Regions from separate parts of the Microbacterium sp. NPDC080220 genome, predicted to be linked through region 2. Evidence: predicted binding sites of a transcription regulator. Region 2 holds the regulator's gene; the other holds the start of a gene.
The links. The regulator LexA, encoded in region 2, represses DNA repair genes until DNA is damaged. The targets are predictions, from matches to a motif close to TCGAACANNTGTTCGA.
Positions count from the first base shown of each region.

Region 1: AB0P29_RS02345 (DUF222 domain-containing protein) is a predicted target of LexA. The motif match lies at 1,822-1,837, and genes of this name have one in related genera.

Region 1 is NZ_JBFBOP010000001.1:429,523-432,796, reverse strand. Features, by position in the region: gene AB0P29_RS02350 (SRPBCC domain-containing protein) at 1-298, shown strand, start outside; gene AB0P29_RS02345 (DUF222 domain-containing protein) at 359-1,744, opposite strand; gene mfd (transcription-repair coupling factor) at 1,902-3,274, shown strand, end outside.
Region 2 is NZ_JBFBOP010000009.1:29,488-32,761, reverse strand. Features, by position in the region: gene metE (5-methyltetrahydropteroyltriglutamate--homocysteine S-methyltransferase) at 1-1,227, shown strand, start outside; gene lexA (transcriptional repressor LexA) at 1,285-1,950, opposite strand; gene AB0P29_RS13275 (LysM peptidoglycan-binding domain-containing protein) at 2,228-2,620, shown strand; gene AB0P29_RS13270 (histidinol-phosphate transaminase) at 2,648-3,274, shown strand, end outside.

The DNA.
Region 1 (3,274 bases), on a different contig from region 2:
GGAAACGTGGGTCGAGGACGGGCGTCAGGCCACTGCGGAGGGAACTATCACGCAGTGTGCGCAACCGCACCTTCTCGGCTTCTGCTGGACCGAAAGTGGGTGGGAAGGCTCTCTCGACGTCGTGATCGAACTCGTCGGTCATGGTGATTCGACGTCGGTGAGACTGACCGAATCGGGATTCTCGCGCGTGGGGACCCCGCACTCGCTGCCGTCGGAACACGAGGCGGGGTGGCGGTATCACCTGGCGCGGCTCAAGCGTGCGAGCGAAGCTCGCGCGATCGACGTTGAGGTTCCGTGAGCGCGACCGGCGATGCAATCCCGGGGACGTCGCTGATGGCGGCTCGCCGCGGCGCGAACCTCAAAAGGGTGCGGGTCCCGCGGGCGGGTGGGGTGGTGGCTTGGCAGGGGTGAACGCGACGGCCGGGGTGGGGGCGTCTTCGCGGTAGGTCCTGCCGAGGGGTGAGGTCCATTCGAGGACGCCACCCTTGAGTTGTCGGACCCTCCACGCGGTGAACTGCTTCATGGAGTGATGCCTCTGGCACAGGTGGGCGAGGTTCGACAGTTCGGTTCGTCCGCCGAGCGCGTGGTCGTGGGTGTGATCGACCTCGCAGCGGATGGCGGCGACGCGGCATCCGGGGAACCGGCAGTGCTGGTCGCGGGCTTGCAGGAATCGTCGCATCCCGGACGGGACCCGGTACGAATCGGTTGCGACCGTGACCCCGGTGGTCGGGTCGTGAAACAAGCGTTCCCAGATAGGGGTGCTGCCGGCGAGTGTGCGCGCCGTGGCGGGGTCGATGGGGGAGCGCCCGGCGAGGTCGCATGGCCCATCGTCTTCTCCGGTAAGGGTGGCGGCGGGCACGAGCACCTGCACACGTGCGCGGATCGCACCCAGCGGCCCGGAGGTGGTGTCGCGGGTGTCATCGAGGGCGGGTGCTCCCGCCAGGAGCAAGTCCGCGAACACGTCAGCGCGGACCTGGTCGGTGGACCGCTGGTCGGTGGCGATGATCGCGGCGGCGTCGTCGTCGCGATAGCCGTCAGTGTCGCCGTCGCTGGCGGCTTCCCCGAACGCGACACCCGCACACCCGCGCGCAGCGACGCGTTCGTCGCGGGTGTCGATGATCGCCCGCGCCTGCTGCGTGAGCCGGTCGTGGATCCCTTCGGCGATCACCGTCGGGACGGTTGCGACGACGTCGCTCATCCCGTCTCGCCCCGGCACGATCCGCACGCACCGCCCGGCGGCAGCCTGCTCGTGCCGTTCCGCGAATGAGCGGGGGTGCATCCGGTGGGCGAGGATCTCGAGCTCGCCTCGCAGCCGGTTCGGGGTGTCTCGTTCGCATCGGCTGATCGCGACCTGTTCGAACTCGGTCCATATTTCCGCCGGCAGGCTCGTTCCGGTTTCGACGATCGCGATCGCATGCCCGCGGACGATCCGTCCCTGCTCCCATGCCTCGACAGTCGCCGGGAAGCCTTCGATCAACGTCCGCGCCTCGCCGATCCGCCGCTGCACGGTCCGATCCGTCACGCGCATCACCCCGCCGACCTCCGCCGCGATCGACCGCAACGCCATGTCGTGCACCTGCACACGCGCGTTGCGTTGCGCGGTCTGCGCTTCGGCCAACCGGCCCGCGGCGGCCAGTATCCGCAACTCCGCGATCTGCGCGGACGCCACCTCGCGTGCCACACTCGCGACGTCATCGACGATCGCCCTCAGCGTGGCTGCGAAGTCGTCTTCGAAGGGGAACATTTGTTCTATTCTAGGTTTGGTTCAGATGGTAAGCAAGTAGTATTTTCGAACTAAAGATCCTCTCGCCCCGACCGAAGGGGAACCCATGTTCGATCCCATGACGCACCTCGCCCGCCTCGCCGACCCCGGTGTCCGACGCGCCGCGTAGACTTCCCCGGTGACAATTCCCGGGATCGTGCGCGCCCTCGAACAGGCTGACAGCTTCCGGGAGGCCCTCGACGGCGCCGGATCGGACGTCGACTTCTCGGCCGTGACGGGCCTCGACGCTCCGCTGCTCGCCGGGCTCCTCGAGCGACGCGCCGCGTCGGGACGGCCTCCCGTCCTGCTGCTCGTCGCCCCCACGGGGCGGCGCGCCGAGAGCATCGGCGCGGCCCTGCAGTGCCTCCTGCCCGACGCCGTCGTCCGGCACCTCCCGGCATGGGAGACCCTGCCGCACGAGCGTCTCAGCCCCAGCGCCGAGACCGTCGGCCGGCGGCTGAGCGTCCTCCGCGATGCGGCCGACTGGGACGGTCGCACCCCCCTCGTGGTCACTGCGTCCGTCCGTGGCGCGCTGCAGCCGATCGCGGCGGGATTGACGGATGCGGGTGTCGTCCGGCTCGAGCTCGGATCCCGCGGGCAGGAGCTCGACGACATCGTCCACCGACTCGTCGGCCTCGCCTACCACCGGGTCGACATGGTCTCGCGACGAGGCGAGTTCGCCGTCCGCGGCGGCATCCTCGATGTGTTCCCGCCCGTCGCCGACCACCCCTACCGGGTGGACTTCTTCGGCGACGAGATCGATCAGATCCGCGCCTTCTCCGTCGCCGATCAGCGCTCCCTGCCCGGCGAGGTGCGCGAAGTGACCCTGCTCCCGAGCCGGGAGCTCCTCCTCACCGACGCCGTCCGCGAGCGGGCCGCCGCCCTGCGGGATCGGATGCCGGGACTCGGCACCATGCTCGAGAAGATGAGCCAGGGCATCCCGGTCGAAGGCATGGAATCGCTGCTGCCCGCCGTCGCCGACGCCGTCCTTCCCCTCGTGGACTACCTGCCCGAGGGCGCCGCGGTGGCCGTCGTCGACCCCGAGCGCGCCGTCACCCGCGCCATGACGCTCGCCGAGACGAACCGCGAGTTCCTCGAAGCTGCGTGGAGCGCGGCGACCGCCGGCGCCGAGAGCCCCGTCGACCTCGGCGCGGGCGACTTCCTCACCCTCCCCGAGCTGCGCGAGGCTTCGTCCTCCCGTCGCGGCGTGTGGTGGACGCTCAGCACCTTCGATTCGGGGGCGTCGGATGCCGCCGCCGAGGGCCTCGTCGAGCGTGCGGATGCGGCGGTTCGGATCCCCGCCTCTGCCGTCCCCTCGTTCCAAGGGAACATCGACGGCGCGACGGAGCACATCGGCAACCTGCTGAGCGCGGGCTGGCGCGTCGTGATCGCGGCATCCGGAACCGGCCTCGTCGACCGCTCGCGCGACGTGCTCGCCGAACGCGGACTCGCCGCACGCGCGGTCGACGCGGTGACCGACGTCCCCGATGCGGGGATCGCGGTCGCGACCGT
Region 2 (3,274 bases):
GTCTCCCAGGTGACGACCCTGGCACGCGGGCTCGCCGACGGTCGCGACGCGATCGCCGGGGAGTTGGATGCCGCGACGGCCGCCCTCGCCGACCGCCGCTCGGCGCCCGGGGTCCAGGACGGCGCCGTCCGCGCCCGTGCCGGCGGGCTCACCCCGGCAGCCCGATCCCGCACCCCGTTCGAGGTGCGTGCCGCCGCACAGGACGCGGTGCTGGGTCTGCCGGCGCTCCCGACGACCACGATCGGATCCTTCCCGCAGACCGCCGAGATCCGCCGGGCGCGCGCCCGCGCGACGCGCGGCGAGATCGACGAGGCGACCTACGAAGGGTTCCTCCGCGACGAGATCGCGCGCGTCATCGCTCTGCAGGAGGACATCGGGCTCGACGTCCTCGTGCACGGCGAGCCCGAGCGCAACGACATGGTGCAGTACTTCGCCGAGAACCTCGACGGGTTCGCCGTCACCCGCAACGGGTGGGTGCAGTCCTACGGCTCCCGCGCGACGCGCCCGTCGATCCTGTGGGGGGACGTCTCGCGCCCCGCACCCATCACGGTGCCGTGGGCGGCCTACGCGCAGTCGCTGTCCGCCGCGCCCGTCAAGGGCATGCTGACCGGACCCGTCACGATCCTCGCCTGGTCCTTCGTCCGCGACGACCAGCCGCTCGGCGAGACGGCCGACCAGGTCGCCCTCGCGCTCCGCGACGAGATCGCCGACCTCGAGCGGGCGGGCATCGCGATCGTGCAGGTCGACGAGCCGGCGCTCCGGGAGCTCCTGCCGCTGCGGACCGCCGATCAGCCGGCGTACCTCGACTGGTCGGTCGGGTCCTTCCGGCTCGCCACCGCGGGCGCCGCCGACGAGACCCAGATCCACACGCACCTCTGCTACTCCGAGTTCGGGGTCGTGATCGACGCGATCGCGGCGCTCGATGCCGACGTCACGTCGATCGAGGCCGCTCGCAGTCGGGGTGAGGTCATCCCGGAGGTGGCGGCATCCGGATTCGCCCACGGCATCGGACCGGGCGTCTACGACATCCACTCGCCGCGCGTGCCGTCCGTCGACGAGGTGTCGTCGCTGCTCGAGCGCGCCGTCGCGGAGCTCGACGTCCGTCGCCTGTGGGTGAACCCGGACTGCGGTCTGAAGACGCGCGGGTACGACGAGACGGTCGCCTCCCTCCGCCACATCGTCGCGGCGGCTCGCGCGGTCCGCGCCGAGGTGGGCGCCGGGGTCTGACGCCGCAACGAAGAGAGGGGATGCCGCCCGGCATCCCCTCTCTTCGTGTGCGCGCCGTCACACGGCGCGCAGGACCGCGACGACCTTGCCCAGGACGACCGCGTCGTCGCCGAGGATCGGCTCGAAGGCCGAGTTGCGGGGGAGCAGCCACGTGTGACCGTCGCGCTGGCGGAAGGTCTTCACCGTCGCCTCGCCGTCGAGTATGGCGGCGACGATCTCGCCGTTGTCGGCGGTGGCCTGCGAGCGGACGACGACCCAGTCGCCGTCGCAGATCGCGGCGTCGATCATCGAGTCGCCCGACACCTTCAGCATGAACAGTTCGCCCTTGCCGACGAGCTGACGCGGGAGGGGGAAGATCTCCTCGACCTGCTGGTCGGCGGTGATGGGGACGCCGGCGGCGATCCGGCCGACCAGCGGCACCATCGCCGCGTCGCCGACGCTCGGGGCGACGTCCGCAGGGTTCTCGCCCGCCGAGCCCGGCAGATCGATGAGGACCTCCATGGCGCGCGTCTTGCCGGGGTCGCGACGGAGGTAGCCGCTCAGCTCGAGCTGATTGAGCTGATGGGTGACGCTCGAGAGCGACTTGAGGCCGACGGCGTCGCCGATCTCGCGCATGCTCGGCGGGTATCCGTGACGGGCGATGGAGCGCTGGATCACCTCGAGGATGGCGAGCTGCTTGTCGCTCAGGCTCTTGCGCCGACGCGTCTGCGGCTTGTCGCTCATGTCGTTCCTTTCGTCACCCCGGGGTCCCTCCGGGAGCACTCGCCTTCGAATGTCGGAGGTTGGTGATGGGCTCTGGTCATCGAAACCGTATCCGGTGTCGATCGGATCGTCCCGTAGCCGACCGCGTGTCGTCTTCGATCGATCTGCGGACAACCGCACCCTTGACAGTCTACGAACTTCGAAGATAGGTTCGGAAGAGAACTTCGCACCCGTCCGTCCCGGCCGACGGGCGGGGGCGAAGATCTCATCTGACCGGGGTCACCCCGAGGAGGACACCATGAACTCGATCACCGCGACCACCAGCACCGCGACCACCAGCACCGCCGCTGCGCCTGTCGTGCGCACGCGCCTCCGGATGACCACGCGGGGCCGCCGTGTCCTCGCCACGCTCGCCGCACTGCCCGTGGTCGTCGCGCTGGGCGTCGGCATCCTCTCCAGCGGGGGTGCCCTCGCGAGCGGCGACGCGGGGGCGTCCGCGGGGTCTTTCGACACCGTGACCGTGATGCCCGGCGAATCGCTGTGGAGCATCGCGCAGGACATCGCGCCCGACAGCGACCCGCGCGACGTCATCGACGAGATCGTCCGCCTCAACGCGCTGTCGTCCTCGGCGGTGGACGCCGGTCAGTCGATCGCGATCCCGGCCACCTACTCGGCGCAGGCGGGCGAGTAAGGCCGCGGCACGTCCTACGATGGCGGGGTGAGTGCCAGTCTCGACGACCTCCCCCTCCGCGACGACCTGCGCGGCAAGATCCCCTACGGCGCCCCGCAGGCGTCGCTGCCCGTGACGCTCAACGTCAACGAGAACACCCACCCGGTTCCCGAAGAGGTCGCGGACGACATCCTCGACGGCATCGCGCAGGCGCTGCGGGACATCAACCGCTACCCCGACCGTGAGTTCACGGCTCTGCGCGAGGGGTTCGCGGATTACCTGGGCCACGGTCTCGAACCGGATCAGATCTGGGCGGCCAACGGGTCGAACGAGGTCCTCCAGCACATCCTGCAGGCGTTCGGTGGGCCGGGACGCACGGCGTTCGGGTTCGCGCCGACGTACTCCATGTACCCGCTGCTCACGGGCGCGACGGGCGCCACCTACGTGAGCGGTACGCGCGGCGACGACTTCACCCTGTCCGCAGCGGATGCCGCCGAGCAGATCGAACGTGCTCAGCCGGACGTGGTCTTTCTCTGCACACCGAACAACCCCACGGGCACGCCGCTGTCGCTCGAGGTCATCGAGGCCGTCTACGAGGCCTCCCGGGGCATCGTGATCGTCGATGAGGCGTACCAGGAGTTCGCCCCGCGCGACGAGCCGTCCGCGCTCACGCTG